3 regions of the Thermosipho sp. 1074 genome follow, and region 2 is predicted to be linked to each of the others. Evidence: riboswitches for the same ligand, from Rfam matches in the RefSeq annotation. Region 2 holds a riboswitch; each other region holds the start of a gene.
The links. Region 2 has a riboswitch for cobalamin ahead of XO08_RS01325 (ABC transporter substrate-binding protein). Riboswitches for the same ligand answer to the same signal wherever they lie in the genome.

Region 1 (4,882 bases), on a different contig from region 2:
AGGAACTTTTAATAATTGGTCTTCAAGTTCCATTGCAATGGAAAAAGAGGAGGGTGTATGGAAGATTTCTTTAAAATTAGAGCCCGGTACGTATCAGTATAAATATGTAATTGATGGAAAGAATTGGAAGGAAGACCCAGAAGCACCGGGATATGTAGATGATGGATTTGGAGGGAAAAATGGTATTTTTACTTTAGTTGAAAAGGATGGAAGATTAGTGGTTTTAAAAGGCGAGGAAAAGAAAGAGAATAAAAAAGAGGTAAACAAGAATTTTGACCCAAAAAAGATGTTTGTAGATGATGAAGGATATGTAGTGATACGTTTTGAGTATAAAGATGCAGATTATGTAACGATAGCGGGTAATTTTAATAATTGGAATGCAGAAGAGACCGAATGTTATGAAGTTGACGATGGTGTTTGGGAAGCCGTTTTAGAATTAAGTGAGGGAGATTATCAGTATAAATTTGTGGTAAATGGTACAAATTGGGTTACTGATCCCAATGCACCTGCCTTTGTAGATGACGGATTTGGTGGGAAAAATGGATTTTTCCAGGTTTATAAAAAAGATGGAAAATTAACGGTTGGATTAAAATGAAAAAAGCCTCTCTATTGAGAGGCTTTTTTTTCACCTTTCATTTTATACATGAGATCATCTGCGGTTCTTATTGATTGTTTAAGGGAACCTTCAATATTTGTTATTCCCCATGAAAAAGTTGGTGAAAGTTCCGAGGATTTGTTAAATTCATTGTGAATTTTTTTGATGAGTTTTTCTGCTTCTTTTTTTGTGGAATTTTTTAAGATAATTAAAAATTCATCTCCCCCCATACGTACAAATATATCCGAAGATTTTAAGTTGCTTTTAATTATACTTGAAAGTTTTTTTAGTATTTCATCCCCTTTGTCATGCCCATATGTATCATTTATATATTTAAATTTGTTGAGATCTATAAATATCAATATATCGTTTTTTTCTAGTTTTATATTTCCTAAAAAACCCCTATTACATGCCCCTGTTAGGGGATCAATCAGGCTTCTTGCATATATTACATTTAATTCGTGAATCTTTTCTTTGTATTCTAGTATAATACTTGAGGCAAAGCTTAAAAATAACGATATAATTCCAAATGGTGAAAGCATTCTGAACGGAAGATTAAAGAAAAGTACTATACTGTCAAATATAATTGTTATTGCAAAAAGGCTTGCGAACGTTACGTTTTGCGAGACGTATGACTTTACAATTTTGTACAAGATAAATATACCATTGAGTATTAATATAGGGGATATGAAAATCGTAAGAGTTTTTAATTGTTGGGGTGTGACTGTAAAGAGTGGTAATATACTTGCCAGAATATTTAAGTAGGAGAATCTTTTTGTATTTTTTTGTATTGTTGAAAAATTATATAAATCGATCCCGCGCATTAAAAATGTAAATGAGAGATAAGCACAGGAGATAAATAATTTCCTAAGTGAATAAAAAAAGTGTTCGAAGCTAATAACATCCAATAACCATATAATTGCCAAAAAACTAGAAAACGCAAAATATTTATACGCTTTTTGTCTAGTTATTCCGGTGTTTTTCGAAAGTAAATACAAAAGAAAACCCAATGTTGAAATAAGACCAATTGAAATATTTAAAAAGTTGTCGGTTAGGAACTTCAAAATAGAATATTTCCATATTTCTGATTCGTTTATAAAAAAGAACTTTCCAAGACCTATTGAATAAACTCCTGAAATTTCCAAAGTAAGAACATCTACACCCTTTGGTATAGGTATCAAAAATGGAGTATACCACGTACGTCCAGATTTTCCAAGACCAAATGTAAATATTGGAAAATTGTTGTTTTTAATGGAAAAAGAAGAACCTTCTATGAATGGAAAAAATACGTATTTTGAATTTTTAGGTACGGGTATTTGAAAGGATATAGTTTTAAAGGCCTTTAGTATAATAACTTTTGGTAAAGTTGTATTATTTATTCTAGAAATTTCAATGCCTTTTGGATTGCCAAGAGAATAAAATATGTAAAACAAGGTTAAAAAGATAAGAAGAGTATATAGAAAGTACTTTAAATAAAATTTTATCATTTAAATCCCTCCAAAAGTATTTTAGCATAATTTGACACATTTTTTTAGATGTAATATAATATAAGGTAGAATAACGGGGTGTAGCGCAGTTGGCTAGCGCGCTTGCATGGGGCGCAAGAGGTCGCTGGTTCAAGTCCAGTCACCCCGACCAGTTGGCCGGTTTTACCGGCCATTTTTTAAATATTCAATACTGCAGGTTAAGGGAATTCGGTGAAAATCCGAAGCTGCCCAGCAACCGTAACCGGGGACGAAATCTGCAAGTGCCACTGGGTAAAACCTGGGAAGGCGCAGAAAGTAGGATGATCCGGGAGCCGGGAGACCTACCTGTAGTAAATGATATTTCCCCATTGCTAGGGCAATGTGGGAAAAATTTGTTTTATTTTGGGGGGATAAAGGGTGGTTATTTTAGTAACTGGTGGGGTTAAGTCTGGAAAAAGTAGTTTTGCGCTTGACCTCTCAAGACGTTACAAGAAAAAAGCATTTATTGCAACAGGGGTTCCTTTTGATGAGGAGATGAGAAATAGGATAAACCGTCATAAAAGTGAAAGAAAAGGTTTTGACACCTTTGAAGAACCTGTTGAAGTAGATAAAGTAATTGAAGGTTTAAATGGAAAATATGAATTTGCTATTTTGGATTGTATTACCACGTATCTTGGAAATCTTTACTATTACAAGAAAGATATAGAAAATTATTTAGAAAAATTTTTAAAAAGTATTAAAAAAGTTGATTATACATTGGTTTGTGTAACGAATGAGGTGGGGTGGGGAATAATTCCAGAAAACAAACAAGTAAGAGAATATGTAGAAAGACTAGGACTTTTAAATAAAGATATTGCAAAAATAGCACAAAAAGTCTATTTGATGGTATCGGGGATAGGGGTGGAATTAAAGTGAAGTTAGGAACTACTTCTTGGCTTTTTCCAGGCACTTATCTTGAAAATGTAAAAGTTATAGCAGATAAGGTGGATTTTGTGGAGTTTTTGGTGTTTAGCTGGGATACAAATACAAAGAATATTTTTTTGAACGAAATAGAAGATTTAAAGGAAATAGCAGAAGAATTTAATCTGGAGTATAACGTTCACTTACCAACAGATTGTATTTTTAACGTTGAAAAAGCCTTTTGTTTTTTTGAAAATAGTAGATTGGAAATTTCAAATTACATCGTACATCCGTTAGATGGTATAGAGGTGTTTTTAAAAAAATCTGAGAAGATATTAGTTGAAAATTTGAAAGAAGATATTTTTTTACACGATAGGACAGTTTTTGACATAGGACATCATTTGCTTGGGACAAAGGTTACGGAGAATTTTTTAAAAAATTCAATAGAATACCATGTCATGGGTGTTTCAAATGGGAAAGACCATCTTAAATTGGACAAAGATACTTTGGAAGTAATAAGGAAAAAGTTGAAATATTCACCAAATTTAGAGTATGTGTGTTTTGAAGTATTTGACTTAAGAGATTTTTTGCATTCACTAACTCTTTGGAGGGATAGTTTTGATTTATGATTTTTTACTTTCGTTGGCGTTTATATCTAGGATTCCAATTAAAGTTAGATATTCTGGAAGAAGGATGAAAAACATTCCCGGGTATTTCCCACTTGTGGGATATATTCCCGGGATTATTTTTTTCTTAGGGGGTTATTTTGAAAATTTTTTTGTTAAAATAATTTTCTTAATTTTGGGATATTATTTTTTTGATCTCTTTCATTTTGATGGATTTTTGGATACAATAGATGGCTTTTTGAATCAATCAAATAAGGAGAAACGACTTGAAATAATGTCTAAAGGAGACGTTGGGGCTTTTGCCGTGTTTTTTGGGGCATTGTATATTGTTATATTTTGGAATCTGTATTTTACACTTTCACCAACTTTCTTTTTTTACTCTTCGGTGTTTGGAAGGTATGCTATGGTTTCGTTGATGGCTTTTTCAAAACCTGCCAAAGAAAAAGGACTTGGTGCTATATTTTATCCATTTGAAAGGAAAAATTTAATTTATTCAACCGTGTTTTTAATGCCTTTATTGTTTATCGTAAAATACTTTGTCGTGTCGTTTTTTATTACTTTTTTATTTTCCTATTTTATGAGCATTATATCTAAAAAAAAGATAGGTGGTATTACAGGGGATGTTTTGGGGGCAACTTGTATTATAACAAGTGAGTTACTCTTAGTGATTTTGGGGGTGATATAGTGGTATTAATGATCCAGGGGACTGCTTCAAACGTTGGAAAGTCTATTATTTCCACAGCTTTATGTAGATATTTTACAAAAAAAGGTTTAGATGTAGTGCCGTTTAAGGCACAAAATATATCCTTAAACAGTGTGGTAAGTAAAGAAGAAGGAGAGATGGCAGTTGCTCAATATGTCCAAGCAGTTGCTTGTAATAAAAAGCCTAGTGTATTAATGAATCCCATACTTTTAAAGCCAGATGTAGAGGGTGTTCAATTAGTAGTAAATGGAAAGCCAATAAAAAATGTGGAAAGTAAAAAGTATATGTATTCAGATAAAGAATGGATTTTAGATCAAGCATTAAAAGCATTGTACAAGTTGTTGGAAAAACATGAGTTGGTAATAATTGAAGGTTCTGGAAGTGCAGCTGAAATAAATATAAAGGATATTTCAAATATGGCGATTGCAAAGGCGGTAAATGCACCGGTGATTTTGATATCTAATATTGAAATGGGTGGGGCGTTTGCACAGATAGCAGGTGCTATGGTGTTATTTGGTAAGTTTGAAAAAAGCATTGTTAAGGGCTTTATTTTTAACAAGTTTAGAGGGGATAAATCTGTTCTTGGAGACTC
Region 2 (4,882 bases):
AATTTTTTTAATTTTTCAGCCCTCTTTGGACCTACACCTTTTAAATATTTCACAGACATTTTAAGTGATTTTAAATTTTCAAACTTTTCCACCTTATATACCAAATACATTTTCCTAAATCTTTTTACCATACCCGGAATATAACTCATGCGTTTTTCTATTCGCTCTTTTGGCAATTTTTTCATAGCAATTATATAATCATAAAAATCCTGAAGTTTATTTGAAACTTCAGGAATACTCACAAGAGGATCATCTATTTTTTTCATGTTTTCTTCAAAAAACTCAATTAATTCTTCAAAATCTTTTATATTTTCCACATAATCCAAAAATTCTTCGATTAAAAATGGAATATACAATTTTACCCTCCTGTTGATACTATCTTTCCACTATCCATCCTAATTATCCTATGAGCTTTTTTGGCAACGTTTGGATCGTGAGTTACTATAACAAAAGTTGTACCTAACTGTCTATTCATATCCAATATGATTTCCATAATTTCTTCACTGTTCTTTGTATCTAACGCCCCTGTAGGCTCATCTGCCCACACTATTTTGGGATTATTTATCAGTGCACGTGCAATTGCAATCCTCTGTTGCTCGCCACCAGACATCTCATTAGGATATGCATATGCCCTGTGGCTAATATGCAATCTTTCAAGCCACTCAAGCGCTTTTTTTCTTATCTCCCGTATACCAAATTTTTTTGAGATCAAAAGTGGAAGCTCAACGTTTTCAACCGCATTTAATACTGGAATTAAATTAAAAAATTGGAATATAAATCCCATATATTTGGAACGAAAAATAGTTTTCTCATCTTCTTTCATTTTCACAAGATCTTTTCCAAGAACTTTTATACTTCCTGAGGTAGGTTCATCAAGCCCTGAAAGACAATTTAAAAGTGTAGTTTTTCCACATCCAGAAGGCCCTAAAACCGCAACTATTTCTCCTTCTTCTATCTCCAAATCTACACCCTTTAAGGCTTCTATTTTTTCATTTTTTCCATATAATTTTGTTAATTTTTTTGCTTTAACAATCATTTTCTTCACTCCATGTTATAATTTCTCATGTAATATTATAACATGGGAGGGATAACGTGAAAGCAACAATAATATTAAATGGAAACGCAAAAGAAACATTGTACATTAACTCGGACATAATAATTGCAGCAGATGGAGGAGCAAAAGTTTTAAAGGAAAGGGGTATTCTTCCAAATGTCATTATAGGAGACTTAGATTCTTTGGATAATGATACTTTGGAATATTTCAAAAAAAATAACGTTGAAATCATTGAATACCCGAAAGAAAAAGATGAAACGGACTGTGAAATAGCAATTAAATACGCATTTGAAAATGGATACGACGAAATCGAAATATTAAATTTTTTTGGAGAAAGACTTGATATGATACTTGCTTTATTTGGATTGATGAAAAAATTTGACACAAAAATTTTGTTAAGATCTGAAAAATTAGAATGTTCCATTATCAAAAATACATTTGAAAAAAATGTGAAAATAGGAGAAATCTGGTCTTTTATTCCAATTTGTAATGCAAAATTCAAACTAGATGGTTTCAAATACACATTTAACGGGGAAATGAACATAAAAAATCCCATTGGAATTAGTAATGAAACTAATTCTAAAAATATAAAAGTACAAGTTTTTGAAGGAGAGGTGATTTATTTTAGATGGTTGAAAAAACCGTTGTGATTTTAGGTGCTACAGGTTCAATTGGCACTCAAACATTAGACGTAATAAAAAAACTAAAAGGATATAAGGTAACTGGAGTTGTATTTGGGCAAAATAAAAAACTTGGGGAAAAAATTGTAAAAGAATACAATGTAAATTTTTATTACTCACAAGTATTATCAAATGTCTCTTCCATAGAGGAACTTTTGGAAAAAACAACCCCAGATATAGTTGTTGCGGCAATTCCTGGGTTTAATGGTGTTATATCCACATTCCAAGCAATTAAATTCACAAAAAGACTTGCCCTTGCCACAAAAGAGGCCTTAGTTTGTGCAGGACCATTGTTAAAAAAAGCTTGTAAAGATGTAGAATTAATACCAGTTGATAGCGAGCATTCTGCCATCTTTCAGATTTTTGATGAAAACGTAGAAAAAATATTAATAACCGCATCAGGTGGCGCAATAAGAGAATATGATAACATAGAAAACCTCACTCCAAAAGAAATATTAAAACACCCTGTATGGAATATGGGACAAAAAATAACAGTCGACTCATCAACTATGATAAATAAAGCCTTTGAAGTAATTGAAGCATATGAATTATTTGAATTAGACACAATAGATGTATTAATACACCCCACGGGCACAGTTCATGGTGCAGTTTTCTTGAAAGACGGTACAGTAAAAATACACTTTGGATTCCCTGATATGAAAATACCAATTTCATATGCACTGACTTATCCAAAGAGAATGTATATAAACCTAAATTGGCCAGAGTTTAAAGAGGAAAATTTTATTTTTACAGAGGTAAGTGAAGAAAAATACCCCGCTTTTTTTTATGGTAAAAAAATTATTAAAGATCTTGCAAAAAGAGTAGCTTTTAACGCAGCAGATGAAGTTGCAGTAAATATGTTTTTGGAAAGTAAAATAAAGTTTCACAATATCTCAAAGATAGTTATAGACACATGTGAAAAAATAAATGGCAAAATAAGGGATTTAGAAGATGTTTTTGAAGTAGATAAACTTGCAAGGCAAATTGCAAATAATTTTTGATGTGTTATAATTTACGTGAGATACATTTCTTCTAAAAAAAGGGAAGCCGGTGAAAATCCGGCACGGGGACGCCACCGTAACCGGGGACGAAATCAGTACAAATGCCACTGGGGAAAACCTGGGAAGGCGCTGAAAGTAGGATGAACCGGGAGTCGGGATACCTTTTTTTAGAAGGAAAAAGCCACCTTTACGGTCCCTAAAGGTGGTCGATTTCTTTTAAATATAACCAGGAGGTGAAGATATGAAAAAACTAGGGGTTTTGTTTTTAGTTGTTCTTAGCTTTATTGCATTTTCAATTTCTATTGTAGATGATGCAGGAAGACTGGTTGTCTTTGAAAAAACGCCTGAAAAAGTCGTTTCTGCAGCACCAAGTTCAACTAAATTTTTATTAAAACTTGGATTAGACAAAAAAATAGTCGGAGTTACAGATTGGGATAGCTTTAACGCAGAAAAGATTGGAAATATGGTACCTTTAAACATTGAAAAAATTTTGTCTTTAAACCCAGATGTTGTGATTATCTTTGGCGGGTTTCAACTTCCAGAAGTTGAAAAATTAGAAAAATTTGGAATAAAAACATTGGTACTTAATCCCGTTTCCTTAAATGATGTAGCAAGAGACGTAATGTTACTTGGAAGTGTGTTTGGCAAGGAAAAAGAAGCAAAAATGATAAAAGATGAAATTTTATCAAAATTGAAAGATTATGGTACAAAAACTGCAAAAATTCCACTTAATGAAAGACCAAAGGTATTCTTTACAATTACAGTACCCAACGATGAAACAAAAGATTTATGGACTGCAGGAACGGGCTCCTACATAAACGAACTCATTACTATTGCTGGTGGAGTAAATATCTGTGCACCATACACAGGAAATAACGGTTGGTTCTCTGTAAATTGGGAATTCTTAACTATAAACAACCCAGATGTAATAATAATAGCAGGATATGGTGATCCAAATCAAATAAAAGAAAAGATAAAGGGAAATAAACTCTTTTCATCTTTAAAAGCCGTTAAAAATGACAAAGTATTAATTATTGATGGAAATGATATTAGCTCAATCTCACCCAATATAGTAAAATACCTTGATATATTCTATAATTTCTTTTACGGAGGAAATAAATGAAAAAATTTCTTAATCCTAAAACTGGGAGGATTATCCTTCCAGTTTTCTTTCTTTTAATTTTATTCTTAAATCTTTCAATAGGTAGTGTCAAATTACCAGTTTCTTATATATTCAATGCTCCAAATGAAAGAATTAAATTCTTAATATGGAATGTAAGATTCCCCAGAATTTTAATGGGAATAATTTCTGGTTCAATATTAGCTTTAGTAGGAAATATTTTTCAAACAATAATGAAAAATCCATTAGTTGATCCATACCTTATTGGTACATCTTCTGGCGCAGGATTTGGCGCAGTACTTGCAATATACGCTGCAGTTTCACTCAACAAAATATTCAGTGTAAACTTTTTCTCTTTTTTATTTTCCATAATAGCCTCACTTCTTGCCATCCTCCTTGCAAAAAGAAAAAATATAATCCCTATAACGCATCTTATTTTATCCGGTGTTTTAATAAGTACAATATTTTCTTCCGCTACTATATTGTTAATTAGTCTATCGAGAAAAACTCTTACAAGTGCCCATATTTGGTTGTTTGGAAGTCTTTCAGGGATAACATTGGATGATCTTATCCTTCCATTTTCTGCACTAATTATTCTTTTTTTATCTGGATATATAAAAAATAAAGAATTAGATGCTATAGCATTAGGTGAGGAAGAAGCAAAACTTCTTGGTGTTGAAACTGAAAAAATCAAGTGGTTTTTTTATCTACTAGGTTCTTTTTCAATTTCTGTCATAGTATCAAAAACTGGAATTATAGGTTTTGTAGGATTGATAATCCCTCATGCTGCAAGGATTTTAACAGGTCCCAAACATAAATACAGCTTAATGGGTAGTGCATTACTTGGTGGAATATTCCTCTCTATTTCAGATACAATCGCTAGAACAATTGCCTCACCTATTGAGATTCCAATAGGTGTTATCACTTCTTTTATTGGTGCACCACTTATGTTTATCCTTTTAAAAACTAAAAAATAATGTATAATTCTATTGAGGTGATTACATGAAATTAATGTCAAAAAATGCCT
Region 3 (4,882 bases), on a different contig from region 2:
CTCTAAAGGGATGAATTACACATATAATGAAATAATGCGCACACCTGAACTTTTGAAAAAAATAGAAAATTATTCTATCGAATTTTCAAGCAACAAAAAATACGTATTTGTAGGCTGTGGTTCGTCGTATAATCTTGCCTTTACCGCCTCAAAAATACTCAAAGTTAATTCGGAAACTCTAACTGGCGGTAAAATTCTCGCGTTGGATTACACACCAAAATGCGATATTGGAATATTTATCTCTCGAACAGGAGAGTCAACAGAAACAGTACTTTCTGCAGAAAAGTTTAAGAAAAACGGCATACTTACAATAGGTATAACTTGCGAAAAAAATTCCTCACTTGAAAAAGTATGTGATCAAACTTTTACTTTTGATTTTCTTCACGAGGAAAGTATAGTAATGACTGGCGCATTTACAGCAATTTTACACTTTTTGATAAAAAATGGAGAAATCTCAAACGTGGCAAAGAAAATAATCAAGAAAAGTAACGATTATCTTGAAAAAATAGATTTAAAAAAATACAATCACTTTGTATTTCTAGGATTTGACGAAGAATACGGTATTTCAAAAGAGGGAGCATTAAAAATACAAGAAATGGCAAAACAATTTGTAGAATTTCACGAACCTTTAGAATATAGACATGGACCTATATCCAAATTAACCGACAAAACATTAGTGATCATTAATTCAAAAGACACAAAATACGAACACACATTAAAGAAAGATTTGGAAAAATACACCAAAGTTATATACTTAGGAAAAGATGGAGATATAGATATTAAATACAATAGCGGATTTGAAACTCCGTTGAGAGTTATTTTCTTACAAATACTAGCCTACAAAAAGGCTATATCAGAAGGGCTAAATCCAGATAGACCTGAAAATTTATCGAAAAGTGTGAAAATATAGGAGGTATTATATGATAATAGAAAAAGCACTCATAGTTGATCCAATTGAAGGAGAATTTACAGGAGATATAGAATTTGATAAAAAGATAATAAATGTAAAAAAATACGATTGTACCCCCAAACTTTTATTAATGCCAGGATTTGTGGATACACACACCCACGGATATATGGGAATAGATTGTATGACTGCAACAGATAAAGATTTTAACATTTGGGGGAATAAGGTCCTATCTAACGGTGTTACATATCTTTTTCCCACTACCGTTTCTCATTCTTTTGAAGTACTAAATAATGTAACACAAAATTTTTCAAATGCCACGCACCCTTCCCTTATGGGATTGCACTTTGAAGGCCCTTTTTTAAATAAAAAGAAAGCGGGAGCTCAAAACAAAGCATATATACAATCTTTTAACGATGCACTTCCACAACTTAAAAATGTAAAAATTTTAAGTTTTGCACCAGAACTTCCCAATTCAAAGGATCTACTGGAAAAATTAAGAAAAAACAATATTGTTCCTTCAATTGGACATTCAAATGCAAATTACAAGATTTTTAAAGAGTTCTTTGACCTTGATGTTAAAAGAATTACACACTTTCCCAATGCCCTATCTACGTTACATCACAGAGAAGTTGGCATTGTAGGTGGTGTTTTTTTACACAAACCGTACGTTGAGATAATTGCAGATTTTGTACATTCATCTCCTGAATTTTTAAAATTAGTATACCAAACACTAGGTGCAAAAAAAATTATCCTTATTACAGATAGTATATCAGCCACAGGACTTGGCGATGGCATTTACACACTGGGAAATCTTCTTGTAAAGGTAAAAGATAATATAGCAAGGCTTGAAGATGGAACCCTTGCAGGAAGCACACTAAAATTCATAGATGGGCTCAAAAATTTCAAAAAGGCCACCAATTGCTCTCTAAAAGAACTCTCATGGGTATCTTCTTTTAACACACTTAAAAATTTAAAAATAGACACAGGACGGATCAAAATAGGATATGATGCTAAGTTTGTGTTACTAAATCAAGACCTAAATATTATAGATACTGTGGTATAATTTTAGAGAAAATTTATACTAAAAACATCCAAGAAAAGGGAACACCGGTGAAAATCCGGGGCTGCCCAGCAACCGTAACCGGGGACGAAATCTGCAAATACCACTGGGGGAAACCTGGGAAGGTGTAGAAAGTAGGATGATCCGGGAGCCGGGAAACCTATCTTGGATGTATAAATTCCACAAAAGCTCAGGGCTTTTTGTGGAAGTTTTTGTTTGTAGGAGGGGATAAAATGACACTTAGGGAGAAAGTCATCAACAGACTAAACAACCTCACAAAGCCTGTAGGAAGTCTTGGATACTTGGAAGAAATAGCATTAAAAATTTCTCTTATCCAAGAAAAAGAACTTCCAGAACTTTTTAACGACAAAAGGGTTTATGTATTTGCAGGAGATCATGGGGTGGTAGAAGAGAAAGTTTCGGCATATCCAAAAGAAGTAACATTTCAAATGGTCCTTAACTTCTTAAACCAAGGAGCGGCAATTAACGTTTTTTCAAAACACGTGGGGGCAAAAGTCTATGTTGTTGATGCAGGAGTTGACTATGATTTTGATCAACATCCATCTTTAATAGTAAAGAAAGTGGGATATGGTACAAAAAATTTCACAAAAGGTCCTGCTATGTCAAAAGATGATGCGTTAAAATCCGTAGAGTATGGACAAAAAATTGCAAAAGATGCAATTAATGAAGGTGCAGACTTACTGGCTATAGGTGATATGGGAATAGGAAACACTACCACTGCAACTGCAATTGCAGCTGCTTTTGGATTTAATCTAGATGAAATACTAGATATAGGTACTCCTATAGACAACGAAAAACTAAAAAGAAAAAAACAAGTTGTGGAAAAGGCGATAAAAGTAAACAATCCCAATCCATCAGATTCCATAGACGTCCTTTCAAAAGTGGGGAGCTATTGCATAGGAGAAATGGCAGGATTTATACTCCAAGCAGTTGAAGAAAAAATACCAGTAGTTATAGATGGTTTTCCCACTACAGCGGGATTTCTCATAGCATATCATATAGATAAAAAGGTAAAAGATTACGTCCTCTTTGGTCATAAGTCCAAAGTAAAAGGACATAAAGTAATACTAGATTCAATAAACGAAAGACCTATTTTGGATTTAGATATGCGTCTTGGAGAAGGTACAGGTGCGGTACTTTCTATGTACCTGATCGAAGCTGCGATAAAAATGATAAGGGAAATGGCTACATTCGAATCTGCAAATGTTTCAAAAGGAAGCGATCAATAAAATGGGAAAAGTATTTTGTTCATGGAGTGGAGGAAAAGATTCCACACTTGCCTTGTACTACGGTCTTAAAAAATTTACAACGATTGATTATCTATTTACAATGTTATCAGAAGATAAGATTCATTCAAGGGCCCACGGCCTACCAAAACACATATTGGAACAACAAGCAAAAAGCTTGGGGCTACCACTTATAACTAAAAGTAGTAGCTGGGAAAACTATGAAAAAAACTTTCTTAAATTCCTAGAAGAATACGCATACAGTGGTATTGGAATATTTGGAGATATTGATTTACAAGCACACTTAGATTGGGTAAAAAACGTATGTTCAAAGAAAAACGTAAAAGTATTTGAACCCCTTTGGCAACGTAAAAGAAAAGACATAGTTAAAGAGTTTCTCTTGCTTGGATTCAAAGCAAAAATAATATCCATCAAAAAAGAACTCAAAAATTTTCTAGGTAGAGACTTGTCATTAGATTTAATAGAAGAATTTGAAAAAATGGGAATAGATGTATGTGGTGAAAATGGAGAATACCACACCTTTGTATATGATGGACCTATCTTTAAATTTCCAATTAAATTTAAAGTAAAGTCCACTATTGAAAAATCTGGTAAATTCATACTTGAAATAGTATAACACCCAAGCGGGGTGTTATACTACTCCCATTCTATAGTTGCAGGTGGTTTTGAGGTAATATCGTAAACTACTCTATTTACTCCTTCAACCTCATTTATTATTCTTTTTGCAACTTTATTTAAAAATTCATGTGGTAGTTTTGACCAATCTGCAGTCATACCATCAAAACTATTTACCGCCCTTAATGCTATTACATTTTCATACGTTCTATAATCTCCCATAACCCCTACAGATTTTATGGGAAGAAATACGGCAAATGCCTGCCAAACTTTCTCATACAAACCATTTTTCTTCAATTCTTCTATAAATATGTAATCTGCTTGTTGTAGTATTTCAACAGCTCTTTTTGTGATTTTTCCTACTATTCTTACGGCAAGTCCTGGTCCAGGGAATGGATGTCTATTAATCATATCATCTGGTAAACCCAATATCTTTCCCAATTTTCTTACTTCGTCTTTGAAAAGATACCTCAAAGGTTCTATTATTTTAAAAGGTAATTTCTCAGGGAGCCCCCCTACATTGTGATGTGTCTTTATCTTTGCCGCAGATTTTCTTTCGCTTACTTTACTTTCAATAATATCGGGGTATAACGTCCCTTGTGCCAAATATTTAATATTTCCATGCTCTTTAAGTAAATTCATAGAAGTTTCATAAAAAATATCTATGAAAGTATGACCAATTATCTTTCTTTTTTCTTCAGGATCTTCCATTCCTTCCAAAGCACTCAAAAACCTTTCTTTTGCATCTACAACGAATATCTCTATTCCTAAATTTTTAAATTTTTCTTCCACCTCTTCTCTTTCATTTAACCTCAAAAGTCCCGTATCAACAAAAATTGGAATGGAATTTTTCCCAATTGCTTTATGCAAAAGCATTGCAACTACAGACGAATCTACTCCACCAGACAAACCAAGTATAACTTTATCATTTCCCACAATTTGTCTTATTTCTCTTATCTTATCTTTTACAAAGTCACTCATCTGCCAATTTTTAGGCATCTTTGCTATTTTTGAGACAAAATTTTCCAA

Region 1: another riboswitch for cobalamin. It lies ahead of XO08_RS04950 (bifunctional adenosylcobinamide kinase/adenosylcobinamide-phosphate guanylyltransferase); the one in region 2 lies ahead of XO08_RS01325 (ABC transporter substrate-binding protein).
Region 3: another riboswitch for cobalamin. It lies ahead of cobT (nicotinate-nucleotide--dimethylbenzimidazole phosphoribosyltransferase); the one in region 2 lies ahead of XO08_RS01325 (ABC transporter substrate-binding protein).

What each region holds. Positions count from the first base shown of each region.
Region 1 covers NZ_LBEX01000015.1:154,319-159,200, forward strand. The annotation lists gene XO08_RS04935 (isoamylase) at 1-595, shown strand, start outside; gene XO08_RS04940 (GGDEF domain-containing protein) at 607-2,082, opposite strand; tRNA gene XO08_RS04945 (tRNA-Pro) at 2,157-2,233, shown strand; cobalamin riboswitch at 2,260-2,425, shown strand; gene XO08_RS04950 (bifunctional adenosylcobinamide kinase/adenosylcobinamide-phosphate guanylyltransferase) at 2,479-2,976, shown strand; gene cbiR (cobamide remodeling phosphodiesterase CbiR) at 2,973-3,590, shown strand; gene XO08_RS04960 (adenosylcobinamide-GDP ribazoletransferase) at 3,580-4,272, shown strand; gene XO08_RS04965 (cobyric acid synthase) at 4,281-4,882, shown strand, end outside.
Region 2 covers NZ_LBEX01000003.1:200,369-205,250, forward strand. The annotation lists gene recG (ATP-dependent DNA helicase RecG) at 1-356, opposite strand, end outside; gene XO08_RS01310 (ABC transporter ATP-binding protein) at 359-1,036, opposite strand; gene XO08_RS01315 (thiamine diphosphokinase) at 1,093-1,704, shown strand; gene XO08_RS01320 (1-deoxy-D-xylulose-5-phosphate reductoisomerase) at 1,683-2,735, shown strand; cobalamin riboswitch at 2,726-2,919, shown strand; gene XO08_RS01325 (ABC transporter substrate-binding protein) at 2,977-3,858, shown strand; gene XO08_RS01330 (iron ABC transporter permease) at 3,855-4,832, shown strand; gene XO08_RS01335 (HAD-IIA family hydrolase) at 4,858-4,882, shown strand, end outside.
Region 3 covers NZ_LBEX01000015.1:106,848-111,729, reverse strand. The annotation lists gene XO08_RS04740 (carbohydrate ABC transporter permease) at 1-14, shown strand, start outside; gene XO08_RS04735 (SIS domain-containing protein) at 11-910, shown strand; gene nagA (N-acetylglucosamine-6-phosphate deacetylase) at 921-1,973, shown strand; cobalamin riboswitch at 1,966-2,153, shown strand; gene cobT (nicotinate-nucleotide--dimethylbenzimidazole phosphoribosyltransferase) at 2,204-3,220, shown strand; gene XO08_RS04720 (diphthine--ammonia ligase) at 3,222-3,854, shown strand; gene guaA (glutamine-hydrolyzing GMP synthase) at 3,875-4,882, opposite strand, start outside.